DNA from 3 places in the Streptomyces sp. NPDC090798 genome. Region 2 is predicted to be linked to each of the others. Evidence: riboswitches for the same ligand, from Rfam matches in the RefSeq annotation. Region 2 holds a riboswitch; each other region holds the start of a gene.
What was found. Region 2 has a riboswitch for cyclic di-AMP ahead of ACIQTP_RS34410 (hypothetical protein). Riboswitches for the same ligand answer to the same signal wherever they lie in the genome.
Positions count from the first base shown of each region.

Region 1: linked by a shared signal. The riboswitch ahead of ACIQTP_RS28435 (C40 family peptidase) and the one ahead of ACIQTP_RS34410 (hypothetical protein) in region 2 are both predicted to bind cyclic di-AMP.
Region 3: linked by a shared signal. The riboswitch ahead of ACIQTP_RS45865 (NlpC/P60 family protein) and the one ahead of ACIQTP_RS34410 (hypothetical protein) in region 2 are both predicted to bind cyclic di-AMP.

Region 1 covers NZ_JBIVXA010000014.1:68,358-77,748, forward strand. Annotated here, with positions in the region: gene ACIQTP_RS28425 (ATP-dependent Clp protease proteolytic subunit) at 104-760, shown strand; gene ACIQTP_RS28430 (hypothetical protein) at 768-1,073, shown strand; cyclic di-AMP (ydaO/yuaA leader) riboswitch at 1,421-1,606, shown strand; gene ACIQTP_RS28435 (C40 family peptidase) at 1,610-2,083, shown strand; gene ACIQTP_RS28440 (DUF6328 family protein) at 2,171-2,692, shown strand; partial or broken gene ACIQTP_RS28445 (LysR family transcriptional regulator) at 2,968-3,078, shown strand; gene ACIQTP_RS28450 (ATP-binding protein) at 3,315-3,773, opposite strand; gene ACIQTP_RS28455 (helix-turn-helix domain-containing protein) at 3,986-4,843, shown strand; gene ACIQTP_RS28460 (DUF397 domain-containing protein) at 4,857-5,081, shown strand; gene ACIQTP_RS28465 (8-amino-7-oxononanoate synthase) at 5,038-6,198, opposite strand; gene bioB (biotin synthase BioB) at 6,385-7,590, shown strand; gene ACIQTP_RS28475 (adenosylmethionine--8-amino-7-oxononanoate transaminase) at 7,583-8,881, shown strand; gene bioD (dethiobiotin synthase) at 8,883-9,391, shown strand, end outside.
Region 2 covers NZ_JBIVXA010000020.1:72,782-83,052, forward strand. Annotated here, with positions in the region: gene ligA (NAD-dependent DNA ligase LigA) at 1-1,744, shown strand, start outside; gene ACIQTP_RS34380 (FAD-dependent oxidoreductase) at 1,802-3,166, opposite strand; gene ACIQTP_RS34385 (PP2C family protein-serine/threonine phosphatase) at 3,342-4,529, shown strand; gene ACIQTP_RS34390 (hypothetical protein) at 4,780-5,187, opposite strand; gene ACIQTP_RS34395 (sensor histidine kinase) at 5,238-6,722, opposite strand; gene ACIQTP_RS34400 (response regulator transcription factor) at 6,719-7,423, opposite strand; gene ACIQTP_RS34405 (diacylglycerol/lipid kinase family protein) at 7,624-8,985, shown strand; cyclic di-AMP (ydaO/yuaA leader) riboswitch at 9,101-9,271, shown strand; partial or broken gene ACIQTP_RS34410 (hypothetical protein) at 9,328-10,271, shown strand, end outside.
Region 3 covers NZ_JBIVXA010000042.1:8,669-18,939, forward strand. Annotated here, with positions in the region: gene ACIQTP_RS45850 (NlpC/P60 family protein) at 1-699, opposite strand, end outside; gene ACIQTP_RS45855 (hypothetical protein) at 1,113-1,466, shown strand; gene ACIQTP_RS45860 (tellurite resistance/C4-dicarboxylate transporter family protein) at 1,546-2,520, opposite strand; gene ACIQTP_RS45865 (NlpC/P60 family protein) at 2,616-3,794, opposite strand; cyclic di-AMP (ydaO/yuaA leader) riboswitch at 3,801-3,973, opposite strand; gene pcrA (DNA helicase PcrA) at 4,288-6,786, shown strand; gene ACIQTP_RS45875 (M23 family metallopeptidase) at 6,856-8,415, opposite strand; gene ACIQTP_RS45880 (esterase/lipase family protein) at 8,614-9,486, opposite strand; gene ACIQTP_RS45885 (cobalamin B12-binding domain-containing protein) at 9,942-10,271, shown strand, end outside.

The DNA of each region.
Region 1 (9,391 bases), on a different contig from region 2:
TCCACCGGCGGCGTACAGGGGTTTCGCTGTCAGCCGAGCCACCTTCCCGGGTTCCGTACGTCCTGTACATTTTTTACAGAATCCCTCAGAGGAGGCGCGTGCCATGAATGAACCGTCCGCCCGTCATGTCCTGCCCGAGTTCACCGAGCGGACGAGCATGGGGCACCGGACCCTGGATCCGTACTCGAAGCTGCTCGACGAGCGGATCGTGTTCCTCGGGACGCCGATCGACGACATCTCGGCGAACGACGTGATGGCGCAGTTCATGCACCTCGAATACCTGGCGCCGGACCAGGACATCGCCCTGTACATCAACTCCCCCGGCGGCTCGTTCAGCGCGATGACGGCGATCTACGACACGATGCAGTTCGTCAGCTGCGACGTGGAGACCACCTGTCTGGGGCAGGCCGCGTCGGCCGCCGCCGTACTGCTGGCCGGCGGCGCGCCCGGCAAGCGGTTCGCGCTGCCGGGGGCCCGGGTGCTGATCCACCAGCCGTCACTTCCCGGGCCGGTACAGGGACAGGCGAGCGATCTGGCCCTCCAGGCCGAGGAGTTGATGCGCACTCGGAGGCTGCTGGAGGACATGCTCGTACGGCACACGGGGCAGAGTCCTGAACAGGTCGCCGCCGACATCGAGCGGGACAAGATCCTGGACGCACAGGCCGCGTTGGCGTACGGACTGGTGGACGGGATCATCCCCAGCCGCAAGACCTCGCGCACCGCGCCCGGTGCGAGGAACGCCACACCCGACGCGAGGTGATCCGCCGATGGTGCCCGAACTGCCCCCGCTGCCCGCGCTGACGCGAGCCGAGGCCGAGTTGATCGACCGTTACCTCGACGTGGTCGACCTGCTCGGCCGTATCAACCCGGCCAGGCCCGGCGACACCTATCGTGGGCTGCGCGCCGCCCAGGCGCTGGTCGCCAAGGCCACCGAGCTGCGGGACGCCCTCGCGCTGATGCACCAGCGCGGCGAGAGCGAGGTGCACGCGCCGACGCTGGCGCAGGCCCTGCGCGTCCTCGACGGTGAGCGGCGGGCGGCCCGCGTCACCCTGCCGCCCGACGCCGACAACTGACGCATCCACACCCCGGGCCGCCATGCGTGCCGAGTCGGCGAGGCGTCCGGCCCGGGGTTCAAACGGACCAGATGGAGTACCCCCTGATGGAGTAGTCACAGGTCCCTTCGAGGAACCCGAAAAGTTGCGCAACGCGCGTAGCGCAAAGGCGGAATGAGACGCTCCGGTGCAGGTACGAGCGTCGTCGGTGTCCCCAACATCGCCCGAACAGAGGGTCGTCCACCCGAACGGGTGAGTGGTGAGTAACCCCACAAATCGCCGCTTCCGCTCGGATTTTCGGACTGCCATGCGTGAAGATCCCTTCCGACGACAAGCCCCCGCCACAGCGGCGGGGCGGTCCGGGCGGACGCCGAGTCCTGCCGCTGCCTGGATGACCGGTCGACAGAAGTGCATCGGCAGGAGTGGAGGACCCAGCAAGACGGGTCGCCGGAGAGATCCGGGCGGTCCTTGGGGTGAAGCCGCGCAAGCGGCCGGGCTACTTCGCCAGCCCGAATCCGACAGGTCATCCTTCACAGGCGGCTGACGAAGGGTTGCGCATGACTGCGCTCAATCGTGTCCCGTCGCTGTGGACCCGGGCCGGTACGGCCTCGGCGCTCACCTTGGCCGCCGTGGGCGGCAGCCTTGTGGTTCCTGGCGTCGCATCCGACGCCGAAGCGGCCACACTGGCGACGAAGGCACTTCAGGTCGCGGCTTCCAAGAAAGGCTCTCCGTACCAGTACGGTGCCGCCGGGCCACGCCGCTTCGACTGCTCCGGGCTCACGCTCTACTCGTACAAGAAGGCGGGCAAGACGCTGCCTCGTACGGCCGCGGCGCAGTACAACAAGACGCACCACATCTCCGCGTCCCACCGCAAGGCCGGAGACCTGGTGTTCTTCCACTCGGGCCGGAACGTGTACCACGTCGGCATCTACGCCGGGAAGGGAAAGATCTGGCACTCCCCGAAGACCGGGGAGGTCGTGAAGCTGCAGAAGATCTGGACGAAGAGCGTCTGGTACGGCCGGGTCAGCTGACCTGCCCGAGGGGGTGCCGCCGGCCGGCGCCCCCTCGGGACCCCACCCAGGGGCGTGAAAAGTGGACGGACCGGTTACTCGTTCAGCATGGCTGAACGACCTCCCTCCGAGGAACGGAACGAGACGCCCCTCGAGCGTGCCGATCGCAACTTCGGCGAACTGCTCCAGGAGCTGCGCGTCACGCAGACCGGTGTGCAGATCCTCTTCGCGTTCCTGCTGACACTGGCGTTCACCCCGCGCTTCCCGTCCCTCGACACGGTGCAGCGCGCCACGTACGTCACCACGCTCCTGCTGGCCGTGGTGGCGGCCGCGCTCTTCATGGCGCCGGCCGCGCTGCACAGGGCACTGTTCCGGCAGGGCGCGAAGCCGACCATCGTGCGGGTCTCCTCCGTCCTGGCCACGATCGGGATGGGCGTGCTCATGCTGGCGCTGACGGGATCGGTGCTGCTCGCCGTGGACGTGGCGCTGGGACGCGCCGCCGGGATCGCCTCGGGCGCGGGCACGCTGCTCGTCTGTGGGACGCTGTGGGGCCTCCTGCCCCGTCTCGTGCAGCGTGCCGTCGTCGGCGCGGCAACGGCTCCGGAAGAAGCTCCGGACCGAGAACCCTGAGCGCGCTCCCCGTGACCGCCTCCGCGGCGCGGGCTGCGCAGCCGCCCAGGTGATCGGCGCCTTCGGGGTGAGCGCGTGGGTGACGAACCCCCGCCGCAGCGGGTGCGCGCCGGCCGCCGCCACCGGCTCGGTCTCGCTCCCGCTCTCCCGGGCCCTGCCCAGCGACCGCGGCGTGCGCAACAGTGCCGGCACGGCCGTGCACACCACGGCGACCCCGGTGAAGGCGATGAGCTGCGTGCCGATGCCTCCAGGCTGCCCCGACGAGGCCTTCGGCCCTGGTCGCCGTCGCCGAGGCGGGCTCGATCACCCGGGCCACCGAGCGTCTCGGCTACACGCCCGCGCTCTTCCAGCGGCCGGCGAGGCGGGAGCGGGAGGCCCCTGCCGCCGGTGCCGACCGGTTCCCGGTCCGGTGGACGACGGAGATCGTACGGCGCGGAGCTCACGGTTTCGGCAACCGGAGTCGCCGCCGTCCTGGCCATCATCTGATCAGCGGCTGTCCGGCCAGTTCGGCCGACGGGAGCCGCGAGGCCCGTCAGTTCGTGCCCGCCTCCCGCTTCCGGGCACTGCCGCGCGGCGCCTTCGGAGGCGCCGGGCAGCACAGACACGACAACTGAGCCGCTCCTCAGGGCTCTTGTGGGCCGCCGGCCGTCACCGGCTGGGCCGGCACCGTCCAGGGCAGCTCGATGGCGACCGTCTTGCCGCCCTCGCGGGTGGGCCTGACGACCAGTCTGCCGCCGCATTCGGCGGTCAGCCAGCGGATGATCACCATGCCGCGCCCGTTGTCCTGCTGGACGGCGGCCGGCAGGCGTTTCGGAAAGCGCGGATGGCTGTCGGTGACGCCGATCCGCAGGTGTTCGTCCCGGTCGAGCCGGACGTCCACCGTGAAGGTGGGCGACTGTCCGAATGTGTGCTGGACGGCGTTGGTGGCTAGTTCTGACACGATCAGGCGTACGGTGTCCGCGACTTCGGCGTCGCACGGCAGGCCCCATTCGGCCAGCACATCGGCGACGAAATTCCGGGCCGCGCAGACCGAGGCGGGATCGCTCGGCAGAGTGACGGATGCTTCCTGGTGATCTGCCATGGCGACGTCGTCCCTTTCCCACGGGACCGGAGTCCGACACGGAGCGGATGGTTCGAGTACGGTCCCGGACTGGTGCTTCGCGCCAGACTGCCATCACTGGACCGGTCACGGGTGCGATCCACCGAGATATGCATATATCTGTCGCTCGATGCGGTGAACTCTGCGATGGCGGAGCGTATTTGGGCGGCCCGGAAGGAGTAAGGAGTACGGCCATGCAGCACGGTCCCGCGGTGCGACGCCGCAAGCTCGGTGCCGAACTGCGCGCGCTGCGCGCCGGTGTGGGTCTCACCAGTGGTGAGGCGGCCCGTCTCGTCGGCTGGCACCAGTCGAAGGTGAGCCGGATCGAGACCGGTATCAGTGGGGTGAAACCGGCCGACGTGGAGCGCCTGTTGGACGCCTACGCCGTCAGGGACCCCGAGTTACGGGAGCTCCTTGTCGGCCTCGCGGGCTCCGAGGGCAACGGGCGCCACCACTGGTGGCACGCCTACCGCGGGGTCCTGCCGCCCACGTACCGCGACTTCATCAGTCTGGAGTCCCAGGCCAGCGGTATGCGCACGCTGGAGACCTCGGTGGTACCCGGACTGCTCCAAACACCCGAGTACGCACGGGAGGTGACCCGGGTCGCCGTCGGCGGCCTGGCGGACGACAAGCTCGACGCGCTCGTCGAGGTGCGCCTCGCCCGGCAGGACGTCCTGCGTTCGAGTCCGCCGCTGGAACTGACCGCGGTCCTGGACGAGGCCGTGTTAAAACGCGAGGTCGGCGGCCCGGAGGTGATGGCTCGGCAACTGGAGCGGCTGCGGGAGGCGGCCACCCTGCCTCAAGTGCGGCTTCAGGTCCTGCCGTTCGCCGCGGGGGCCCACATCGGCGTCACCGGGCCTTTCGTTATCTTCTCATTTCCGAACACAACTGATCTGGATGTGGTTGTTCTCGACCACTTGACGAGTAGCCTCTACCTCGAGCGGAAAGAAGACCTTCAGGCCTACACCGAGGCCTTCAACGCCCTTCAGTTCCACGCCCTTTCGCCCCAGGACTCGTTGGACTACATCGCCGGGATAGGTGACGGCGCGTAAGGAGGCACCCCCCATGACTGCACTGCCTCGGTACGTACGTTCCAGTACTTCACTCCGCGAGGTGCGATGGCTGCGCAGCAGCCGCAGTACGGGAATGAACAACTGCGTCGAGACGGCCCGACCCGGCCCAGGACCCTGGGCCGGACTGGTCGCGGTGCGCGATTCCAAGAACAAGGCGGGCCCCGCCCTGCTCTTCACTCCCGCCAGTTGGGAGGGCTTTGTCGCCGGACTGAGCTGATCACCCCGACGGCGTGCTCGATCTGCGCGTCGGTGAGGTCCGCGCGGGCGGTCAGCCGCAGCCGTGAGATGCCGTCCGGCACGGACGGGGGGCGGAAGCAACCGACGGCGAGTCCCGCTTCCCGGCAGTCGGCGGCCCACCGCACGGCCTGTTCGGGGGACGGCGCGCGCACGGAGACCACGGCGGCGTCCGGTCGCACGGCTTCCAGGCCCTCGGCGGTCAGCCGGGTGTGCAGCGCCGTCGCCACTTCACGGGCCTGGGCGGCGCGCTCCGGCTCACGGCGCAGCAGCCTGAGCGCCGCGAGGGCCGCGCCCGCCGCCGCGGGTGCGAGACCGGTGTCGAAGATGAAGGTACGCGCCGCGTTGACCAGGTGGTCGATGACCGGAGCGGGGCCGAGGACGGCGCCGCCCTGGCTGCCGAACGACTTGGAGAGCGTGGCGGTCACGACCACGTCCGGGGCGCCCGCGAGCCCCTCGGCCTGCGGGGCGCCCCGGCCGCCGTCGCCCAGGACGCCCAGCCCGTGCGCGTCGTCGACGAGCAGCGCCGCGCCGTGCTCGCGGCAGGCGGTGGCGAGTTCGGCCAGCGGGGCCGCGTCGCCGTCCACCGAGAAGACGGTGTCGGACACGGCGACGGCGGGACCCTCGTGTGTGCCCAGCGCCTTGCGCACGGCGTCGGGGTCGGCGTGCGCCACGACCTGGGTCGCACCCCGGGCGAGCCGGCAGCCGTCGATGAGGGAGGCGTGGTTGCCCGCGTCCGAGACGACCAGCGAGCCGTGCGGCGCGAGCGCGGTCACAGCGGCGAGGTTGGCCGCGTAGCCGGAGGAGAAGACGAGCGCGGACTCGAAGCCGCAGAAGTCCGCGAGCTCGCGTTCGAGTTCCCCGTGAAGTTCGGTCGTGCCGGAGACGAGCCGCGAGCCGGTCGCGCCGGCGCCCCACCGGCGCGCGGCCTCCGCGGCGGCCGCCGTGATCTCGGGGTGGCGCGCCAGTCCGAGATAGTCGTTGCTCGCCAGATCGAGAAGGGGTGAGTCGGCGGCGCGGGGGCGCAGGGTGCGGACGAGTCCGGCCTGCCGGCGCTGGTACGCCTGCTCGTCGATCCACGCGAACGGCGATCCGGCCATGCTGGTGCCTCCGGGCCCTGGGAGTGGTCGTGAGGGGGTCATGATGGTGGTCGTTTTGTAGGCAGTGCACAGACCCTAGCGGGGCGACGCGGCGCCCATGATGTGGCAATACCCACACGTCGAACCGTCTCTGTTGTGCAAACTCTCCTTGGCCGCAGCGGCTCACATACGTCAGGATCGGATCTCATGGACCTGCTGAACACGCTGGTGGACAAGGGGCTTCGGCGCGAGCTGCCGACCCGTGACGAGGCGCTGGCCGTGCTGGCCACGTCCGACGACGACGTGCTCGACGTGGTGGCCGCGGCCGGAAAAGTCCGCCGGCACTGGTTCGGCCGTCGAGTGAAACTCAACTATCTGGTCAATCTGAAGTCCGGTCTGTGCCCCGAGGACTGCTCGTACTGCTCGCAGCGCCTCGGCTCCAAGGCCGACATCCTCAAGTACACCTGGCTCAAGCCGGACCAGGCCTCGCAGGCCGCGGCGGCAGGGCTCGCCGGGGGCGCCAAGCGGGTCTGCCTGGTGGCCAGCGGCCGCGGTCCGACGGACCGTGACGTGGACCGGGTCTCCGACACCATCAAGGCGATCAAGGACCAGAACGAGAACGTCGAGGTGTGCGCCTGCCTCGGCCTGCTCTCCGACGGCCAGGCCGAGCGGTTGCGCGAGGCGGGAGCGGACGCCTACAACCACAACCTGAACACGTCCGAGGGGACGTACGGGGACATCACGACCACGCACACGTACGCCGACCGGGTGGACACGGTCCAGAAGGCGCACGCGGCCGGCCTGTCGGCCTGCTCGGGTCTGATCGCGGGCATGGGCGAGTCGGACGAGGACCTCGTCGACGTCGTCTACGCGCTGCGCGCGCTCGACCCTGACTCCGTTCCGGTGAACTTCCTGATCCCCTTCGAGGGCACCCCGCTCGCCAAGGAGTGGAACCTCACCCCGCAGCGGTGCCTGCGCATCCTGGCCATGGTCCGTTTCGTCTGCCCTGACGTGGAGGTCCGTATCGCGGGCGGCCGCGAGGTCCACCTGCGGACGATGCAGCCGCTCGCCCTGAACCTGGCCAACTCGATCTTCCTCGGCGACTACCTCACCAGCGAGGGCCAGGCGGGCAAGGCCGACCTGGAGATGATCGCGGACGCCGGGTTCGAGGTGGAGGGCGCGGGCGAGGTGACCCTGCCCGAGCACCGCGTGACGGCGGGCGCGGGCTGCGGTGCGCACGCCGAGGCCGGGTGCGGCTCGCACGCGGACGCCGGGTGCGGCTCGCACGAGGGCGGCGGCGTCTGCGGTTCCGTGCAGGTGAAGGCCAAGGAGGAGCAGCCCTCCGAAGCGCGTACGGATCTCGTCGCCGTACGCCGCCGGGGTGCCGGAACGGACCTCGCCCCCAATGCCTGACCGGTCCGAGCCGTCCACGCTGCCCGTGCGCGAACTGCTGGAGCTGGACCGGCGGCATGTCTGGCATCCGTACGGCCCCATGCCCGGCCGCCAGGAACCGCTCGTCGTGGAGTCGGCGAGCGGGGTACGCCTGCGGCTGGCGGACGGCTCGGGCGAACTGGTCGACGGCATGTCGTCCTGGTGGTCGGCCATCCACGGCTACAACCACCCGGTCCTCAACGACGCGGCGCGCGACCAGCTGGAGCGCATGAGTCATGTCATGTTCGGCGGGCTCACGCACGAGCCCGCCGTACGGCTGGCGAAGCGCCTGGTCGACATCACGCCCGAGGGCCTGGAGCACGTCTTCCTCGCCGACTCCGGCTCGGTGTCGGTCGAGGTCGCCGTGAAGATGTGCCTCCAGCACTGGCGCTCGCTCGGCCGACCGGGCAAGCAGCGGCTGCTGACCTGGCGCGGCGGCTACCACGGGGACACCTGGCAGCCGATGTCGGTGTGCGACCCCGAGGGCGGGATGCACGAACTGTGGCAGGGCGTGCTCCAGCGCCAGGTGTTCGCCGACGCCCCGCCGGTCGCGTTCGAGGAGTCGTACGCCGACCGGCTGCGCGAGCTGATCGGGCGGCACGCCGACGAGCTCGCCGCGGTGATCGTGGAGCCGGTGGTACAGGGCGCGGGCGGGATGCGGTTCCACTCCCCCGCGTATCTGCGGGTGCTGCGGGAGGCGTGCGACGCCCACGACGTGCTTCTCGTCCTCGACGAGATCGCGACCGGCTTCGGCCGTACGGGCGCTCTCTTCGCGGCGGAGCACGCCGGCATCACGCCGGACGTGATGTGCGTCGGCAAGGCGCTGACCGGCGGCTATATGACGATGGCGGCGACGCTCTGCACGGCGCGGGTGGCCGAGGGCATCTCACGCGGTGAGGTCCCGGTGCTGGCTCACGGTCCGACCTTCATGGGCAATCCGCTGGCTGCCGCGGTGGCCTGCGCCTCGATCGACCTGCTGCTCGGACAGGACTGGCAGACCGAGGTCAAGCGGATCGAGGCGGGTCTGCGGGACGGGCTTGCGGAGGCGTCCTCGCTGCCGGGTGTCCGGGACGTACGTGTCCTGGGCGCGATCGGCGTCGTCCAGCTCGACCACGAGGTCGACATGAAGGCGGCCACGGCGGCGGCCGTGCGCGAAGGCGTGTGGCTGCGCCCGTTCCGCGACCTCGTCTACACGATGCCGCCGTACGTCACGGGTGACGCGGACGTGGCACGGATCGCGCGCGCGGTGTGCGCGGCGGCGCGGGAGGGATGACATGACGGTTCTGGTGATCACGGGGACGGGCACGGAGGTCGGCAAGACGGTCACGACGGCCGCCGTCGCCGCCGCGGCCGTCGCGGCAGGACGCTCCGTGGCCGTCCTCAAGCCGGCGCAGACGGGTGTACGCCCGGACGAGCGCGGGGACGCCGACGAGGTGGCCCGGCTCGCGGGCGCGGTGACCACGCTCGAACTCGCCCGCTATCCGGAGCCGCTGGCTCCCGCGACGGCCGCACGGCGGTCCTCCCTGCCCCCGGTGCGCCCGGACGCGGTGGCGGAGGCGGCTGCCAAACTGGCCACCGAGCACGACCTCGTGCTGGTCGAGGGCGCGGGCGGTCTCCTCGTCCGCTTCGACGACGAGGGCGGCACGCTGGCGGACGCGGCGAGCCTGCTGGACGCGCCGGTGCTGGTGGTGGCGTCAGCGGGCCTCGGCACCCTCAACACCACCGAGCTGACGGCTCGTGAACTCCGGCGCCGCGGCCTTGACTTGGCGGGAATCGTCATCGG
Region 2 (10,271 bases):
CCGGTACACCCATGGCCGCCTCACCCGGCTGATCACCCGTGGCGACGGGACGGCCGGGGAGGACGTCTCACACGCCATCGGCACCGTCGAAGGCCTCCCGGCCGAACTCGCCGAGCCGGTCACGGTGGAGGTGCGCGGCGAAGTCCTGATGACCACCGCCCAGTTCGAGCACGCCAACGAGGTGCGCACCGCGCACGGCGGGCAGCCGTTCGCGAACCCGCGCAACGCCGCGGCGGGCACTCTGCGCGCCAAGGACCGCGCCTACACCGTGCCGATGACCTTCTTCGGCTACGCCCTGCTGCCGCTGCCCGGCACCGAGGAGGCCCTCGCGGCGCGGCTGGGTGAGGGCGCGCACAGCGAGCTGATGGCGCGGTGCGGCGAGCTCGGCGTGAACACCACCGCCGCCACCGCCGTGCCCGGGACCACGGCGGAGACCGCCGAGCAGGTCCTGGCCCGGGTGAAGGAGATCGCCGCGCTGCGGGCGGAGTTGCCGTTCGGCATCGACGGGATCGTCATCAAGGCCGACCTCGCCGCCGATCAGCAGGCCGCCGGGTCCGGTTCACGTGCACCGCGCTGGGCGATCGCCTACAAGCTGCCGGCCGTGGAGAAGATCACCCGGCTGCTGGAGGTGGAGTGGAACGTGGGCCGCACCGGCATCATCGCTCCGCGCGCGGTCCTCGAACCGGTCGAGATCGACGGCTCCACCATCACCTACGCCACCCTCCACAACCCTGCCGACATCACCCGTCGCGACCTGCGTCTGGGCGACCATGTGATGGTCCACCGCGCCGGGGACGTGATTCCCCGCGTCGAGGCCCCCGTCGCTCATCTGCGCACCGGGGAGGAGCGGCCGATCGTCTTCCCCGAGGCGTGCCCGCGGTGCGGCTCCGCCATCGACACCAGCGAGCAGCGCTGGCGCTGCGAGAACGGCCGCAACTGTCACCTGGTCGCCGCCCTCTCGTACGCCGCCGGCCGCGACCAGCTCGACATCGAGGGCCTGGGCCACACCCGTGTCGTCCAGCTCGTGGAGGCCGGTCTGGTCACCGATCTGGCCGACGTGTTCGCCCTCACCCGCGACCAGCTCCTCGGCCTGGAACGGATGGGTGAGACCAGCACCGACAATCTCCTCGCGGCGATCGGCGCGGCCAAGGGGCAGCCGTTGTCGCGGGTGCTGTGCGCGCTCGGCGTCCGCGGTACGGGGCGCTCCATGTCCCGTCGGATCGCCCGGTACTTCGCCACCATGGATCACATCCGCGCCGCCGACGCCGAAGCGATGCAGCGGGTCGAGGGCATCGGCACGGAGAAGGCCCCGTCCATCGTGGCCGAAGTCGCCGAACTCGCCCCGCTCATCGACAAGCTCGCCGCGGCCGGGGTCAACATGACCGAGCCGGGCGCCACTCCGCCCGTCATCGCCGACGACACCGACGCCGACGCCGGCACCCAGGTCGCTGAGCCGGCGGGAGGGCCGCTGACCGGGATGGCGGTCGTCGTCACCGGAGCCATGACCGGGCCGCTGGAGAAGCTCAGCCGCAACGAGATGAACGAACTCATCGAGCGCGCCGGCGGCCGCTCCTCCTCCAGCGTCTCCAAGAGGACCACGCTGGTCGTCGCCGGCGAGGGCGCCGGATCCAAGCGCGCCAAGGCCGAGGACCTCGGCATCCGGCTGGTCACCCCCGACGAGTTCGCGACTCTGGTCGCCGACTACGTCGACGGACCCTTGACGACCGACGCCGACGTGACGTGACGTGACGTGACGCGGCAGCGTGCGGTCGCCGTCGAGGGCGACCACACGCTGCCGGGCCTATGCGCCGCTCGCGTCGAGCATGTCCTCGCGCTCGACGATCTTCACGCGTTCCCGGCCCTGCGGTTCGCCCAGCGCCTTCTCCGCGGCGTCCAGGCGGTACCAGCCCTCCCAGGTGGTGAAGCGGACGTCCCGCTCGCCGAGGAACGCGTCCACGGCCTCCGGGTCGGGCGAGCCGGGCGTGTGCAGACGTCCGTTCGCGTGGTCGTCGAGCAGGCTCGCGACGGTCTCGTTGGCGTCGCCCTTGGTGTGGCCGATCAGACCGACGGGGCCGCGTCGGATCCAGCCGGTGACGTACGTCGACTGCAGGTGCTCGCCGGTCTCCTCGATCACCCGGCCGCCCTGGTCCGGGACCGTGCCCGACTCGGCGTCCCAGGGGAGCTTGGGCAGTTCGTCGGACAGGTAGCCCACGGCGCGGTAGACCGCACCGAGGTCCCAGTCCTTGTACTCGCCGGTTCCCTTGACGTTGCCGGTGCCGTCGAGGGCGGTGCGCTCGGTGCGCAGGCCGACGACCTGGCCGTTCTCGCCGAGGATCTCGGTCGGGGACTCGAAGAAGTGCAGGAACAGCTTGTGCGGGCGGTCACCGGTGTCGCGGATGGCCCAGTTCTCCAAGGTCTTGGCGACCATGTCGGCCTGCTTGTTGCCGCGCCGGGTCGCGATCGAGCCCTCGTCGTAGTCGATGTCCTCGGGGTCGACGATGACCTCGATGTTCGGGGAGTGGTCCAGTTCCCGCAGTTCCATCGGGCTGAACTTCGCCTGCGCCGGACCGCGGCGGCCGAAGACGTGGACCTCCAGGGCCTTGTTGGCCTTGAGGCCGTCGTGGACGTTCCGCGGGATCTCGGTCGGCAGCAGTTCGTCGGCGGTCTTGGCGAGGATGCGGGCGACGTCGAGCGCGACGTTGCCGACGCCGAGGACGGCGACCTTCTCCGCTTCGAGCGGCCAGGTCCGCGCCGCGTCCGGGTGGCCGTCGTACCAGGAGACGAAGTCCGCGGCGCCGTACGAGCCGTCGAGGCCGATGCCGGGTATGTCGAGGGCCCGGTCGGCCGTCGCCCCCGTGGAGAAGATCACGGCGTCGTAGAAGGTGCGCAGGTCGTCGAGGTTGATGTCCCCCGGGTAGTCGACATTGCCGAAGAGACGTATCTGAGGCTTGTCGAGCACCTGGTGCAGAGCCGTGATGATGCCCTTGATCCGAGGGTGGTCGGGGGCCACGCCGTAGCGGATCAGACCGAAGGGGGCCGGCATCCGTTCGAAGAGGTCGATGGACACACCGGGCTCGACCGCAACCGCGGACTTCAGCAGCGCGTCGGCAGCGTAGATCCCGGCGGGGCCGGCTCCGACAATGGCTACCCGCAGAGGGCGAGGCATGATCAGGTTCCCTTCGAACGACGGCAGGGTGGCTCGTCGGGAAGCCTAAACTAAGGCAAACCTTAGTCAGTAGTCGGGCTGGATCTATGACCTCATAAACCGATCTTATGACTGGTCGCCAGGGAGCACGGCCTTCATAATCGGGGGCAAAATGGGACATGTGGGTGTCCGGCGTGTGTCAGTGGACCGCCTCGTGGAGCAGCCGTCGGGCCGCGGACTGGTGGCAATCCCGTTCGCGCTGATCGTAGTGATCACCATCGTGGACCTCCACTCCCCGACCAGTGTCCACCTCGGTCCGCTGCTGGTCATCGCCCCCGCCCTCACCGCCTCTCTGGCCGGGCCCCGGCTGACCGCCGCGGTCGGGGCGCTTGCCGTGGCCGCCCAGGTCTTCATCGCGGTCTTCCACGGCGGGCTGATGACCGCCAACCACATCTCGCAGATCATCGCCCTGACCGTGCTCTCCGCGCTGGTGGTCTTCGTCTGCCATGTACGCGAGCGGCGTGCCCGAGAGCTGAGCCGGGCGCGGTCGGTGGCAGAGACGGCGCAGCGGGTCCTGCTTCGACCGCCGCCCCGCCGGATCGGGCCCCTGCGTGTGGCCTGGCTGTATCTGGCCGCCGAGGACGAGACGCAGATCGGCGGCGACCTGTTCGCGGTCGCCCGCGCCGCCCAGTCCTCCACGCGGGTGATCATCGGGGACGTACGCGGCAAGGGACTGGCCTCCATCGGCGAGGCCTCGGTGGTGCTGGGGTCGTTCCGTGAGGGCGCTCACCGGTACGCCACCCTGCCCGAGCTCACGGCGGCACTGGAGGTCAGCGTGTGCCGCGACCTGGAGGACGTGGCCGACACCGAGCACGACCCGGGCGAGCACTTCACCACAGCGCTCGTGCTCGACCTCCCCGACGAGGGGCCGGAGGCCTGGATGATCAACTGTGGTCATCCACCGCCTCTCCTGCTGCGCGACGGCGAGGTCACGGTCCTGTACGCGCGCCACCCCGTCCCCCCGCTGGGCATGTGCGAGCTGCCCGCCGCGAGCCACCGCCCCGACCCGTTCACCTTCGAAACCGGTGACATCCTCCTGCTCTACACCGATGGCGTCATCGAAGCCCGCTCACCGTCCGGCGTCTTCTACCCGCTCGCCGAGCGGGTCGCCGCCTTTTCCGTCTCCAGCCCCGACGCCCTGCTGCGGCACGTCCACGACGACCTCCTCGCACACGTCGGCGACCACCCCGGCGACGACGCCGCCCTCCTGATCATCGAGCGCACCGCCTCCCACCACCCGCATCGACCGCACTTCACCGCCCATCCCGTCGACGGCCACCACCGGCTTCACGCCAGCGGATCGCCCCCGTCGGCGGAACGCTGACCTCACTCCCGGTCCATGTCCGACTCCGCCGCGCTCGCCGCGGAATCGGCGTCGTCGACGAGTTTCCGCAGGTGACCGAGGTCAGCGGAGGAGGTGGGCGGGGGCTGCCGAGTGGTCTGCATGCCCTGTGCGGACCGCGGGCCGTGCGTGCCCCGCGTGCTCTGTGCACTCTGCGCGTTCCCGCCATGGCCGCAGCCGGCCAAGAACAGCAAGGCGGCCAGTACGGCCGGCACGGTGTGGCGCGCGCGCATCAGTTCGTACGACCGTTGTCGTGGGCGCCGCACCACTTCTGGACGTCGGCCAGGTCCTTCTGGCGGGTCTCCAGGGTGGGGACCAGGGAACGCCGGAAGGTGAGCCGGTCGTTCAGGTAGGTCTCGATCTGGGTGTGTCCCGCGGACTTGGCGTTCGCCACCCGCTGCTCGAGACGGGCGATGGAGCCACGCTGGGAAGCGTCCGCGCGCAGCCGGGTGAGGATCCGGTCGATCCGCCGGTCGATCTTCGGTGCGCGCTTGCAGAGCGCCGCCGCGCCGTCGCCCGTGGGGGTGCCGGACGGCACGGGGGTCGCGGCGTCGGCCGTGGCGGCGCCGGCGGCGCCGAACAGCGACCCGGCGGCGACCAACGAGACGACCGAGATCACGGTCTTCCTGGTGCTTGGCATGACGAACTCCTCCGCGTTCACGGGCGACTGCTGCCCCCTCGCCGGGAAAGCTAGGAGCCGTCTTTGTGGAATTCTTGTGGCCGGTCGGCGGTCGTGACCATCCAGTTGCGCTGGAGCGGAAGCGTGGCCCCCGCGTCCGCCGTGCCGTCGCTCAGCGGCAGGGTGACCTCGACGCGGGTGCCCGGACCCGTGGGCCGGTCCAGTACCCGGATCCCGCCCCGGTGCAGGGCGATCTGCTGGGCGACCAGGGTCAGTCCGAGGCCGGAGCCGGGGCTGTCCGGTCGGCGGCGGAAGCGTTCGAAGACCTCGGTGCGCAGCGCGGGCGGGATGCCCGGACCCCGGTCGTCGACGACGAGGAGCGCGTCGGCACCGCTCGCGCGCAAGGTCACCTCGACCTGCGGGGGCTGCCCGTCCGTATGTCCGTGGACCAGGGCGTTGACGAGCAGGTTGTCCACCAGGCTCCGCAGTCCCGCCTCCCAGCCGTGCACACGCAGCCCCGGTGCGCAGTGGCCGGCCACCCGTGCGTGCGGATGGCGTCGCCGATGTTCCTCCGTGCTCGCTTCGACGAGGTCGGCGAGGTCGACCGGACCGAAGGCGTCCGCCTCGACGAGGTCTCCGCGGCCGAGGTCGCGCAGCATGACGAGGACCCCGAGGAGGCGTGCGTGTTCGCGGCTCAGGTCGTGCAGCACTTCGTCGCGGTCGGATCCGGCGAGTTCCGGATGCTCGGTGAGGATCTCCAGATTGGTCTGCATGCTCATCAGCGGGGTGCGCAGTTCGTGCGAGGCCGCCGAGGCGAAGGAGCGGGCGGTGGCCAGTGCCTCGGCGGTCCTGGCCGCCTGCTCGTCGTAGCGGGCCAGGACGGTCTGCAGGGTGTGTGCGAGGTCGTCGACCTCGGCGATCCGCGTCGGAGTGTGGTCCAGGCGGGTGGGACTGGAGCGGGGGTCCAGGCCGCTCGCCCGGCGTTGCAGCCGGCGCAGCGGTGTGCTCGCCCGGGTGGCGACGGCCCAGGCGAGCAGCCCGGACAGCGGTGCGGCGAGCAGGGCGACGGTCACCGCGCGCCGTCGGACCAGGCGCACCTGGGTGTCGGCGGCGGTGTCGGACGCGAACAGCCACAGGGTGCCGCGCACACCGGGGCGCGACCCGGTCACCCGGGTCGACAGGATCCGCCAGCTCCTGCCGTCGGCACGGAGGGTGACCGGGACGGGCGCCCTGGCGGGCAGCACCACGTCGGCCGCCGGTTGCGGGCCGCCCGTGAAGGTCCCCTCGGGGCCGATCAGCCGTACGCCCACGTCCAGGGCCGAGGTGAACAGCCGGCGTTCGCGGGCCTGCTCCACCGCCGCCGGCCGGTCGGCGGCGCTCGCACGCAGCAGCCCCCGGGCGTCCGTGGCTACGGCCACCGCGCGCTCACGCAGATGCGCGTCCTGCTGGTCGTGCAGATCCGCGGCGACCAGCCGCAGCAGCAGCCAGCCGGTGGCCAGTACCAGTACGGGCACGGTGGCGCCGACGGCCAGGGCGATCCGCGTGGACAGTCTCACGGCCGCTCCCCCGCGTCGTCGTCGCGCAGGACGAAGCCCACGCCTCGTACGGTGTGGATGATCCGGGAGCGCCCCGACGTCTCCAGTTTGCGGCGCAGATAGCTGACGAAGGTGTCCACCGCGTCGGTGCGCACCTCGAAGTCGTAGCCCCATACGCGATCGAGGAGCTGGTCGCGGCTGAGCACGATGCCTGCGTTGCGGGCGAGGACGTGGAGGAGTTCGAACTCGCGTCGGGTCAGGTCCACCGGCCGCCCGTCGAGGCTCACCCTGCGGGCGGCGGCATCCAGGAGCAGCCCGCCGGCCCGTACGGTGCCGCTGTCCCGTGGCGGCCTGCGCCGCAGCAGTGCCTCCAGGCGCAGGACCAGCTCCTGCAGGGCGAAGGGCTTGACGAGGTAGTCGTCGCCGCCCGCCTGCAGGCCCGCGATCCGGTCGGCGGTCTCGTCGAGCGCGGAGAGCATCAGCACGGGTACGTCGTTGTCCTCGTCCCGCAGGGTCCTGCACACCTCGATGCCGCTGAGGTCGGGCATCGAGATGTCCAGCACGACCACATCGGGTGGCGTCCGCCGGGCCACCGCCAGGGCCGGCCGGCCCCCGTCGGCCAGGTCCACGGTAAATCCGCCGAGCCTCAGTCCGCGCTCCAGCGAGCGGCGGATCGCCGCGTCGTCGTCCACGACCAGGACACGGCCGCGCTGCCCACTCATCACCACTGTCCCTCCCCGCCACGCCCCGGCCACTGCCGGGGCTCGCCGCCGCCCATCGTGCATCAGCCGCGACGGTCCCGGCCCCGAGGGGTGGACCAAGGGTTCGGTGAATCGCCCAGGCCGGCCCCGGTTGGCGCGTGCCCTCGCGGAGCGTGGCGGTTGCGCGGGGCCTGACCCGGCGGTTGCATACGACTGTGTCGATGGGTGTGGATGGAAGCGGGCAGGTCGGCCACGGGAAACGGTGGGCGGCCAGGGCCGCGCTGGTCGCGGCGGCGCTGGCGGTGCTGGTGCCGCTCGGATACGGAGGCGTGGACGGCGTACTGCTGCTCCTGGCCGCGCTCCTCGGCGTGGCCGTCACGGCGGCGGCGCTGTGGTGGGCGCTGACCCGGCGCGGGCCACTCCGCTGGGTGGCGGCCGTGCTGGCCGCCGTCGCGCCCGGCGCCGTGATCACCCTGTTCGCCGTGGCCCGCCTGCTCTGGGCCGTCCCCGTGTCCCTGGCGCTGTGGACCGTGGCCGTCTGGAGCGGCCGGTACGCCCTGCGGAGCGACCGGACGCGCGCCCCGCGGCCGAAGGAACGCAGGGCACCGCCGCCGAGGCGCCCCTTCCTCCTCATGAACCCGCACTCCGGCGGCGGCAAGGTGGCGAAGTTCGGACTGCGGGAGAAGGCGGAGCGGCTCGGCGCGCAGGTCGTGCTCCTCGACCCGGAGAAGCACCAGGACGTCACCGCGCTGGCCCGGGCCGCCGTCGCGGACGGCGCGGATCTGCTGGGCGTCGCCGGCGGTGACGGTACCCAGGCGCTGGTCGCGGCCGTCGCCGCCGAACACGGTCTGCCGTTCCTGGTGGTCTGCGCCGGCACCCGCAATCACTTCGCCATGGACCTCGGCCTCGACCGCGACGACCCGGCGACCTGCCTCGACGCCCTCACCGACGGCGTCGAACTCCGCGTGGACCTCGGCTTCGCCGGCGGCCACCCGTTCGTCAACAACGCCTCCTTCGGCGCGTACGCGGCCGTCGTCCAGAGCCCCGCGTACCGCGACGACAAGATCGGCACCATCCTGGACCTCCTGCCCGACCTGCTCACCCGCCAGCGCGGGCCGCGGCTGACCGCCCACGCCGCGGACACGACGCTCGACGCCCCGCAGGCCGTACTGGTGAGCAACAACCCCTACCGCACCAACGATCCGGCCGGTCTCGGCCGCCGCGAACGGCTCGACTCCGGGCTGCTCGGTGTCCTCGGCATCACGGTGGACAGCGCGGCCGAGGCCGCCGCGCTCGTACTGGACCCCGCGCCGGACGGACTCGCGGTCCTGACCGCCCGCGAGGTGGTCATCGACGCCGACCGCGCGGAGATCGAGGCCGGCATCGACGGCGAGGCCCTGGTCCTGCCCGCCCCGGTGCACTGCCGCGTCGAACCCGGCGCCCTGCGCGTCCGCGTCCCCAAGGAGCGACCCGGTGTGCCCGATTCCCAACCCCCCTTGGACTGGCGCCGGTTGCGCACGCTCGCAGCGACCATGGGGCGAACGGCGGTCGTACGACATCCTGGTCGCAGGCGGGACACGTAGACGAAGGTCACAATTACATATCGGACAGTTCGCGCTCCAATCTTCACACCAGGCACACAAATTGGCTAAGTTGGCGGCAGGCCGCACGACTCCCTCCGGCGAACCTCGCCGGGTCGCGCGACCTCCGCCGAATCCGGTGCCCCTGTGGCAACCGGAACCGGGACCCAACCGACCTTGGGGTGAATCGGCCCAACTGCCCAACCGGGCAAGGGCCGTAGGGCATGCCTTCCGGAATCTTCCGCCCGAACCCGACGGCCGACCCGGTAGGCGGAGCACGGAAGGAGTACGGCTCCCATGGCGCCGGAACGAACCCCGCGCCCTGGAGGCGGCAGCCTCCCTGGCATGCCCGACTCCGCACGCGCGACGGCCGCCCTCAGTGGCGCGGACGGTCCGAGCCGCGAGGAGGTGCAGCAGCGGATCAGCTCCCTCTACGACCAGGCCGAGAACGCCGTCGGGTTCGTCAACGGAACCCGCGCGATGGCCACAGGGAGCCGAGGCCGCGTCAACCCGGCGCCGGAAACCGCGCGCAGGCGCCGCGACCCCGCACTCGACGACATCACCAAGACCTGGTTCGACGCGGCGCGCACGCAGCTGGGTCCCTCCGCGCCGGCCAGGCTGCCGGCCGACCGGATGCCGAAGCCCGCGGTCGAGGCACGGCCCACCGGCCCGGCGAAGCGGCCGGAGGACGGACTCGCCAACCGCGGCCGGGAGTTGACCGCCCGCCCCGTTCTGGAGTTGACCGCAGGCCCCTCCGCCGAGGCGGCCGCCGGGCCCGTGGCCGAGTTGACGGCCAGGGCCGTCGCCGCGCTGCCGGCCGCGCCGGAGCCTGCGCCGCAACCTGCGCAGGAGGCCGCCACGGCCCTGCTGCCCGCGCTGGCCGCCGGGCCGGCCCAGTCCTCGTTGAAGACGTCCAAGGAGAAGATCCAGCGGAAACTGGCGCTGGCCCGTGAGCTGGTGTCCAAGCACGCCGCACGGTGGAACCCCGGGCCCGCGGCGATCGAGTCACGTCCGGCCGAGAGTGTCTGGCCCGCCCCGGAGGATCAGGCTCGCCGCCAGGCCGCGGAGGAGTGGCAGCGACAGCGGTCGGCCGCACTCGGCCCGGACATGTCCCTCGGTACCGGGATGCCGCTCGGCGCGGACATGTCCATGGGCGCGGGGATGCCGCTCGGCACGGACATGTCGCCCAGCACCGGCATGCCCCTGACCGCGGACATGTCCCTCGGTGCGGGAATGCCGCTCGGCACGGACATGTCCATGGGTGCGGGGATGCCGCTCGGCACGGACAT
Region 3 (10,271 bases), on a different contig from region 2:
CCGCGCGGCGGAGCGCGAGGCGCGCTGCCCGGCGCTTCCCGTGCTCCCGGCGCCCCCGGCCGCTCCCAGGTCCCCGAGCTGCGCGCGCTGCTCGTCGGTGAGCCGCGACAGCAGTTGCCGCGCCGTGTCCAGCTTCCCGGTGATCGTCTTCCTGGCCCGCTTCAGTTCCGCCTGACGCGACTTGAGTGAGGCCAGCTCGACATGCGCGGCCCCGCGCAGCTGCTCGATCTCCCGCAGCTGCTTGCGTACCCGGGCCACGGCCTCCGCCTGCCGGCTGCCGGCCCGCTCGGCGAACGCGGCCCCTTCCAGGTACTGGTCGGGGTCGTCGGAGAGCGCGAGTTGCAGCGCGGGGTCCAGGCCTCCGCTGCGGTACTGCGCGGCGGCGATCGAACCCAGCGCGTCCCGGGCCGTGTTGAGCCGGTCCTCCTTGCGCGCCGCCTCGTCGCGCAGCGCGTTCAGCCGCCGCTCGGCCTTGTCGGCCTTGTCCTTCGCGCCGTCGTACTTCTGGGTGGCGACCTCCGCCTCCTCGTACAACTTGTCCACCTTGGCCTTCACCTGTGCCGGCGACAGCTGCGGGTCCGCGTGCCCCGTCCCGTCGAAGCCCGTCGCCGTGGCCGCGCCCGCGAGGGCGATGGTCGCGGCTGCGCGGGCCGTGTTTCCACCGAGCGAGCGCTGTCTGGGCTTTCGGTGCGCTGCCACGAGGGCCCACATCCTTCCCGGGGACTTGCGTACGACCGCCGGGGACGAGCGCGGTCAGCGGGGGACACGTCCGGCGGCGGCCCCACACAGGGGGAGCGGGCCGCCGCCGGACCTTTCTCGGCGGTGGTGTCCGGCTGCCGCCCCTGGCCCGGGCGGCGGTGGGGAGCCGGTCACCTGGTGGAGGACGCTAAACCTGGGAGTGATGTCCTGGTGACGCCATGTCCGGAAGTGGCGCCAGTGGATCGTGGGGTGACCGTATGTGACCGTGATCCCGGCCCGGCGCCGGCGACTTCACGCGGTGTGATGACCGATGGGGCGGTTCCGGGACAATCTGCGGTTCCCAGGTGGTAGGGGTCTACAGGGGGTGGGCCGGTGACAAGCGGGGTGAGGGCCGCCGATTAGGCTCCGGCTCCATGGACGTACTCATCCATCTCTTCGTCGGCCTGCACATCATCGGCATCGCCGCGCTCCTCGGCGGTTTCCTCACCCAGATGAAGGCGATGGGCCGGGGCACCGCCCGGTTCGTCCCCGCCATGCTGCACGGCGCGCTGACCATGCTGGTCACGGGCGTCGCCCTCGTCGGCCTCAACCAGGCCGACGACCACTCGGTCAACACCATCAAGATCGGCGTGAAGCTCGCCCTGCTGATCGTGATCCTCGGACTCGTCTATGTGAAGCGGGACGACGAGAAGGTGGACAAGGGCCTGTTCGGGCTCGTGGGGCTGCTCACGACCGCGAACATCTTCATCGCGGTGCTCTGGACCTGACGGCCCCCCGAAGGCCCCCACGGACGGCTACGGCACTTCCGGACACCCGACGGTTACGGCTCTTCGGGACCGCCGACGGCTACGGCTCTTCCGGACGCCTGACCGCTACGACCAGCACCGCCAGCCACGCCGCGACCGAGATCCACAGCAGCACCTGCCCGAGCCCCTTGAGCCAGCCGACGCCGATGGCGGCCGCGACCATCAGCGCCGCCGCAGCCGTCATCCCCAGCGGGAACACGGTCGCCCAGCGCAGCACGTCGTAGCGCGGGCGGGGCCACAGGGCCTCCGCCACGGCCAGCACGCAGTACGCGCCGAGGACGAGCACGAGCAGTGCCTCGGTCATCCAGCGCAGTACGCCGTTGTCGTCGTTGTTCCACAGGTAGATGTTCGCCTGGTACGCGAGGATCAGCTTCGACCCCGCCAGCGCCGAGATGGCGAGCGCGCCGCCCGCGACCCACTGGTCCCCGGAGCCCGTGGCGACCTCGCGGTAGTCGAAGTAGAACAGCGCCGCCGCGTAGAGCAGGAGACCCAGCCAGAACAGCACCAGCGCGGTGTGCGCCAGCCAGTCGGTGTGTGTCGCGGGGGCGAGCGTCGCGCCCAGCACCGCGAGCCCCTGCGTGGCCACACAGCCGAGGAACACCGCTCCGGGCATACGGGGCCGCCATTGCCGTACGACCAGGAAGAGCAGCCCCGGCCAGAGCACCGCCGACAGGGCGAGCAGGGCCTCGGCCGGCACCTCCCATCCCAGCGTGACCAGCCGCGTGCCGAGCACCGTGGTCGCCGCGACCGCGGTGAGCGCGCCCGGCGTAGCGGCCTCCGCCAGCCACCGCTCCCGCTCCCGCAGCAGCCGTACGACGAAGGCCGCGGCGAGCCCGAGCCAGCCGACGGCCGCCAGGGCCAGCACGATCCGGGACAGGATCTCGTAGCCGGTCTGCTCCAGCCCGACCGAGATGATGCCGGTGGCCAGGATCGCGGCTCCGGCGACCGGCGGACTCTGCGCCCACCGGGTGCGCAGGCCGGTCCACCGGGTGCCGGGCGGGGAGATGGCTGACATGGGCCCGATGCTAAGGACCTTCGGGCGGGTTGGCGGCGGGCCACGCGCGCGTGGAGCTCGATGAGCCCCACGCGCGCGTGCCGGGCGCCGAGGCGTTAGGCCGGACGCACCACGCTGTGGATGATCGAGTCGCCGCCGTAGAAGATCGACTCCTCGCGGACGTACGCGCCCGGCTTGGGGGCGTGGATCATCATGCCGTTGCCGATGTAGAGGCCGACGTGGCTGATGTCGTCGTAGAAGAAGACGAGGTCACCGGGCTTGATGTCGGCGAGCGAGACGGTCGTGCCCGCATTCACCTGGTCGTAGGTGGTGCGCGGGAGGGTGACGCCGGCGGCCTTCCAGGCGGCCTGGGTGAGGCCGGAGCAGTCGTAGGAGCCGGGCCCGGTCGCGCCCCAGACGTACGGCTTGCCGATCTGGGTGCGGGCGAAGGCGAGGGCTTTGTCGGCCTTGGCGGTGTACGAGGTGTCGGTGGCCGCATTCCCGGAGGTGCCGGCGGAGCCAGTGGTCCCGGAGGTGCCGGAACCCGTCTGTTGCCCGGCGGCCGCCTCCTGGGCCTTCTTCTCCGCCGCGGCCTGCTGTTGGGCCAGCTCCGCCGCCTTGCGGTCGGCCGCTTCCCGCTTCTTCCTCTCGATCGCCGCCAGCCGCGCCTTCTCCTCGGCGGTCAGCTTCGAGAGCAGCGAGCGCGCCTCGGCGAGCTTGCGCTGGACGTCGGCCTTGGACGTCCTGAGCGCGCTCTGCGTCGTGGTGAGTGTCTGCAGACTCTTGGAGGCCTCCGCACGCTTCTTGGTGGTGGCGGCCTGCTCGGTGACGTAGTCGTCGACGGCCGCCTTCTGGCGGGTGGTCAGACGGTTCATCAGCTGGGTCTGGTCGAAGTAGTCCTGCGGATTGTCGGCCAGCAGGAGGCTCGCGGTGTCGGGGGCGGCGGCGCCGGTGCGGTACTGCGCCGCGGCGAACGAACCCAGCTCCTCGCGCGCGGTGTTGAGCTTCTCGGTGCGCTGGGCCACGTCGTCGAGGAGGGAGTCGACGCGCTTGCGCTGCTGGGCGGTCTTCTCCCTGGTCGCGTTGTACTTCTCGGTCGCCGTCTCGGCCTGGTGGTAGAGGTCGTCGACCTTCTTCTCGACCTCTTCGACGCTCGGCTTGGAGTCGGCCGAGGGCGCGGCGTTCGCCGTCTGGGAGAGCAGGGCCACGGAGGTGAGGGCCGCCGTGGCGAGGGCGGGAGTCCGTATACCCGCTATGCGCGTAGCCGTAGGACTCCACTTGCGGTGCGACGCCAAGGTGGCGACTCCTTCCGTCATCCGCCTACCGAGTTAGCTGTCGGGTTCGGGCGGGTGCTTCCGGAAGGTTTGCCCTACGGTCCTTGCCCGCAGGGCGGTTGGACCGATTCACCCCAAGTTCGGTTGGGTCCCCGGCTCCGGCTGCCGCGTGGGCGCACCGGACTCGGCGGAGGCCGCACGGCCCGGCGACGTTCGCCGGTTGGGTCGAGCGGCCTGCCCGGCACGCTAGCCAACTCATAACTGTTCTGTGAAGTTTGATGTGCGATATGCCCGATACATTTTCGTGACCTTGATCTGGCGGGCCGTTGACCGTGGCTGACCGTGATGAACCGATCCTGAGCGGTGACGGCGTCCTGTGCGGTAAGAGGGGCGGGGTGCGGTAGGAGGGGCGGGAAAGCGATGCGGGAAGAGATCATGCGCGGTCGCGGAAAAACCGGTCGGGTTTCCAGGGTGGCCGCGGGTTGTCAGTGGGGCCGCCTAGACTCGGAGAGCGATGAGCAGCCTCTTTGATGACAGCTTTCTGGCGGACCTCCAGCCTTCCGGGGCCCACGAGGAAGAGCCCCCGCCGCCGCCCGAGGACGGGGCGCCGGAGCCGCTTCCGGACGACCTGTTCGGCGGCCGCTTCGACGTGCCCGCGAGCCGGGACGCCTACTACCGCGACGGCGCGCCCCGCCCCGCCGTGGACCCGGCGGCCCTGCTGGACGGGCTGAACGAGAACCAGCGCGCGGCCGTGGTGCACTCCGGCTCCCCGCTGCTCATCGTGGCCGGCGCGGGCTCCGGCAAGACCCGGGTACTCACCCACCGCATCGCCCACCTGCTGGGCGAGCGTCATGTCCACCCGGGCCAGATCCTCGCGATCACCTTCACGAACAAGGCCGCGGGCGAGATGAAGGAGCGCGTCGAGCAGCTCGTCGGCCCGCGCGCGAACGCGATGTGGGTCATGACCTTCCACAGCGCGTGTGTGCGGATCCTGCGCCGCGAGAGCAAGAAGCTCGGCTTCACCTCCTCGTTCTCGATCTACGACGCCGCCGACAGCAAGCGGCTGATGGCGCTCGTCTGCCGTGACCTGGATCTCGATCCCAAGCGCTTCCCGCCCAAGTCCTTCAGCGCCAAGATCTCGAACCTGAAGAACGAGCTGATCGACGAGGAGGACTTCGCCGCCCGGGCTGCCGACGGCTTCGAGAAGACCCTCGCCCAGGCCTACGCGATGTACCAGTCGCGGCTGCGTGAGGCCAACGCGCTCGACTTCGACGACCTGATCATGACCACGGTCAACCTGCTGCGCGCCTTCCCGGACGTCGCCGAGCACTACCGGCGCCGCTTCCGCCACGTCATGGTCGACGAGTACCAGGACACCAACCACGCGCAGTACGCGCTGGTACGTGAGCTGGTCGGCACCGGCACGCATGACGAGGACACCCCGCTCAGCGAGCACGACCTGCCCCCCGCCGAGCTGTGTGTCGTGGGCGACGCCGACCAGTCGATCTACGCCTTCCGAGGCGCGACGATCCGCAACATCCTCCAGTTCGAGGAGGACTACCCGAACGCGACGACGATCCTCCTGGAGCAGAACTACCGCTCCACCCAGACGATCCTGTCCGCCGCCAACGCGGTCATCGAGCGCAACGAGTCCCGCCGCCCCAAGAACCTGTGGACCAACGCGGGCGCGGGCGCGCAGATCACCGGCTATGTCGCGGACACCGAGCACGACGAGGCGCAGTTCGTCGCCGAAGAGATAGACCGTCTCACGGACGCGGGCGACGCGAAGGCCGGAGACGTAGCCGTCTTCTACCGTACGAACGCCCAGTCCCGTGTCTTCGAAGAGATCTTCATCCGTGTCGGCCTGCCCTACAAGGTCGTCGGCGGCGTTCGCTTCTACGAGCGCAAGGAGGTCCGGGACGTCCTGGCCTACCTGCGCGTACTGGCCAACCCGGAGGACTCGGTCCCGCTGCGCCGCATCCTGAACGTGCCCAAGCGCGGCATCGGCGAGCGCGCCGAGGCCATGATCGACGCGCTCTCGCAGCGCGAGAAGATCAGCTTTCCGCAGGCGTTGAAGCGCGTCGACGAGGCGTACGGCATGGCCGCGCGGTCCACGAACGCGGTCAAGCGCTTCAACACGCTCATGGAGGACCTCCGTACGATCGTCGAGTCCGGCGCGGGCCCGGCGACCGTCCTGGAGGCCATCCTCGAACGCACCGGCTATCTCGCCGAGCTGCAGGCGTCCACCGACCCGCAGGACGAGACCCGCATCGAGAACCTTCAGGAGCTCGCCGCCGTGGCCCTGGAGTTCGAGCAGGAGTCCGGTGGGGGTGAGGGCGAGGGCGAGACACCCGTCGGGCTCGCCGCCTTCCTGGAGCGGGTGGCCCTGGTCGCCGACTCCGACCAGATCCCCGACGAGGACGAGGACGGCTCAGGCGTCATCACCCTGATGACCCTCCACACCGCCAAGGGCCTGGAGTTCCCGGTCGTCTTCCTCACCGGCATGGAGGACGGCGTCTTCCCGCACATGCGCGCGCTGGGACAGGTCAAGGAGCTGGAGGAGGAGCGGCGCCTCGCGTACGTAGGCATCACGCGCGCGCGGGAGCGGCTGTACCTCACCCGTTCGTCCATGCGCAGCGCCTGGGGTCAGCCCTCGTACAACCCGCCGTCCCGCTTCCTGGAGGAGATCCCGGAGACGCACCTGGAGTGGAAGCGCACCGGTGCGACCGCTCCGGTGTCCTCGGGGCCCGTCTCCGGTGTGGCCGCCTCGCTGTCGTCCTCGCGTTCGCGGTCCGCGGCGTCCGGTGCCTCCGGCTTCGCGACGCGCCGCGGGATCTCCGAGAAGCCGGTGGTCTCGCTGACAGTCGGCGACCGGGTCACCCACGACCAGTTCGGCCTGGGCACCGTCGTCGGCGTGAAGGGGACGGGTGCGAACGCGGAGGCGACGATCGACTTCGGCGAGGCGAAGCCGAAGCGGTTGCTGCTGCGGTACGCGCCGGTGGAGAAGCTGTAGTTCCGCAGGGTGGCGGTTCGGAGCCCGGCGACGGCGTTCGGTCACGTCGTCGGGTGAGGGACCGCAGGGTTACGTCGGGTCCAGGCCGTGGCTGCGCAGCCACGGCAGCGGGTCGATCGCCGAACCGCCCGCGGGGCGGACCTCGAAGTGCAGGTGCGGACCGGTCGAGTTGCCGGAGTTCCCGGAGAACGCGATCTGGTCACCGGCCTTCACGACCGTCCCCGACGGCACCTTGTAGCTGGAGAGGTGGCAGTACCAGGTCTCCGTGCCGTCCTTCGCGGTGACGATCGCCATGTTCCCGTACGCGCTGTTCCACTGCGTCCGTACGGTGCCGTCGGTCGCGGCCATCACCGGCGTGCCGTACGACACCGGGAAGTCGATGCCCGTGTGCACGGACATCCAGTTGATGCCGGCCTGGCCGAAGTAGGCGCTGAGGCCCTTCTGCGTGACCGGGAGCACGAATTTCGGCCGCAGCCGTTCCTTGCGGGCCGCCTCCGCCACCGCCTTCTGCTTCTCGGCGGCCTGCTGAGCCTTGAGGTCGATACGTTCCTGCGTCCGGCTGGCCCGGTCGGCGAAGTCGTCCGCGCCCGCGGAAAGGCTCTGGAGCTGGGTGTCCAGCTTGTTGTTGGCGGCCGACGGCTTCACCGCGGTCCCGTCGGACGCGCTGAGGGTCGTGTTGTCCTTGCTGTCGTTCCCGCCGATGGTGCCCACGGAGGCGGCGGCGATCCCCGCGACCCCCATCACACAGGCCGAGGGCACCGCGACGGTCAGCAAGGCGGAACGCTTCGCCGGGGTGCGCCGCCGGGAACGGGACCCGGACCGGTTCGCGGCACGGGGGGCCGGAATGACCTCTTCCATGTCCTCGAGCAACGGCGCGTCCTGCGCGTCACCGGCGTCCTCGAACTCGTCCTCCGCGGCGCCGGGTTCCTCGTACGACACCTGCTCGAAGGTCGCGGTCGCCTGCTGGTCGAAGGGCCGGTCGTCCACGTCGGACTCGGGCACCGGCTGATGCTCGTAGGCCTCGGCGGCGAGCTGCCGCTCGTACGACTCGGCCTGCTGGTGCTGCTCGTACCCCTCGTACGGGTCGTGTTCGCCCGCGGTGTTCCACTGCGTGGCGTCGTACGCGCCCGTCTCCTGGGTGTGCGCGGTCCACTGCTGGGTCTGGCCGGCCTGGCCGGTCTGTTCGGCCTGGAGCCAGGCGGCCGCGTCCCACTGGCCGGTGCCTTCGGGGCCCGGGTGCTGCGCGGGGATGTCGGCGAGCTGCTGGTATCCGCTCGCCCAGGCGGTCGTGTCGTAGGCACCGGTGTCGTACGCGGCCTGGTGCTGTGCGGCGTACGGGTCGTAGTGCGGCGTCTGGTGGCTGCCGGTGCTCCACTGCGTGGCGTCGTACGAACCTGTGCCGCCGCCCGACATGTCGCCGAAGAGGGGGTCCGTCGCGAAGGTCGAGGTCTCGAAACCCGTGGTCTCGAAACTTCCGGTCGCGTACGTACCGGCGGTGGCGTAGCCGTCGTACGAGGTGAAGTCGCCGTAGTGGGCTTCCTGGCCACCGTAGGACGCATAGGGCGCCGGGGCGGCATCGGAGGCCGGAGCCGGGGGCGTTACGGTCCCCGACGGGTGACGGTCGTTCACCAACTTCTCTTTCGCCTCGACAACAGGGGCTGGCAGAGCAGTGCGGCGACTGTACCCGGCGGTACGCGGGCGCGACAATCTTCGGCAGGTTTCCTCCACTCGGGAAACGGGCATTCGGCCGTGTTTCGGGGGAGGGCGGGCACGGCTTTGGCCTGGCGTTCGATTGCCGTTCGATGTTGGGGGTGTTCCGCGGAGGCGTTACGCCACTGTCAGACCCCCGGTTTCGGCGGCGGGCGCGGCGGCGGGGCGGGCCTGCGTCTCCTCGAAGTCGAGTGCCTGCCGTATCCCGGCGGCGACCGCCGGGTGGACCGGCAGGGCGAGATGTCCGATTCCGCTCACTTGGACGCTCTGGGCGAGCAGGTCCGGGTGGTCGATGGAGGCGGTCTCCAGTGGGTCCATCAGATGGTCGAGGTCGCTCCAGAAGCTCACGAACTGCGTACGGCAGTCGGGCGCGGGCTTGCGCAGCTCCTCGATCACCTCGGAACCCGGTCGCATCTGACGGACGATCGGGTGCGCGTTCATCAGCGGAACGACCTTCGTGCCCGCGTGCGGCGTGCCGAGCGTGACCAGGGTGCGGACGCGCAGGTCCCCGCCGAGGCGCTGGACGTAGTAGCGGGCTATCAGTCCGCCGAGGCTGTGGCCCACTATGTCCACCTGATCGCGTCCGGTGCGCTCGCAGATGTCCTCTATGTGCCGTCCGAGCAGCTCCGCGGCGGCGCGGATGTCGTTCGTCAGCGGCGAGTAGTTGAGCGACTCGATGTGCCGCCTGCCGTGCTGGGCGAGGTTGCGGCGCAGCAGCACGAAGACCGAACGGTTGTCGATGAAGCCGTGCAGCAGCACGACCGGCGGCTTGGTACTGGTGGGCAGCCGGGGCGCGTCGGGCGGGGGGAGCGCCGGGGTGCCGCGGCGCTCCTGGGTGATGCCGGACGGATAGAGGAGGAGGTGCCCGGCGAGGATGGCGATCTCCAGGGCCGTCGCCTTCAACAGGGCCACCGAGAGCCCGGTCAGCCGGCTGGGCAGCAGACGCTGACGGAGAGGGAGAAAGGGCAACTCGGCCCCGGTGACCTTCATGGCCGACCTCCAGTCGGCACGTGGCGGGACCGCTCTGTCCCCCGTGTGCCCTCGTGGAAAGCCGCGGTGGTGGTGCCGGTGGCTATGGCGTGGGCGGTTGCCGACGGTGCGTCCGTGGCGTGTGGTGCGCCGGTGACGCGACGGGATTCCCTGCCGTCGTGCTCCCGCCGGTGCGCCGCACCGCCGTCACGTCTCCCTGACGCGACGGTGGTGCTGCCACCTGCTGGCGGCTCTCCTTGCGCAGGCTCCGGCCACGGCCCGCGCGTCGCAGATCCCTGCGGCGCGTGTGCCGCAGAAACGCGGAGCGGTGCGCGGCGAATGTGTCCCACCGTGTGATTTCCCCCTCGGTCTTCAGCGGGAAACTGCGGTTTGCACGGATCTGACGATAACGTTCGTTCACTTCCCCTGCCGGTGCGGCGCGGGGCGGTCGATGAAGTCCGTTCATGGAGGCAGTGATGGGTGTGCCAGCCGGTCCGATCCGCGTGGTGGTGGCCAAGCCGGGGCTCGACGGCCACGATCGCGGGGCCAAGGTGATCGCGCGGGCGCTGCGCGACGCCGGTATGGAGGTCATCTACACCGGGCTCCACCAGACCCCGGAGCAGATCGTCGACACCGCGATCCAGGAGGACGCCGACGCGATCGGCCTCTCGATCCTCTCCGGCGCCCACAACACACTGTTCGCCGCCGTCATCGATCTCCTCAAGGAGCGCGACGCGGAGGACATCAAGGTCTTCGGCGGCGGGATCATTCCCGAGGCGGACATCGCACCGCTCAAGGAGAAGGGC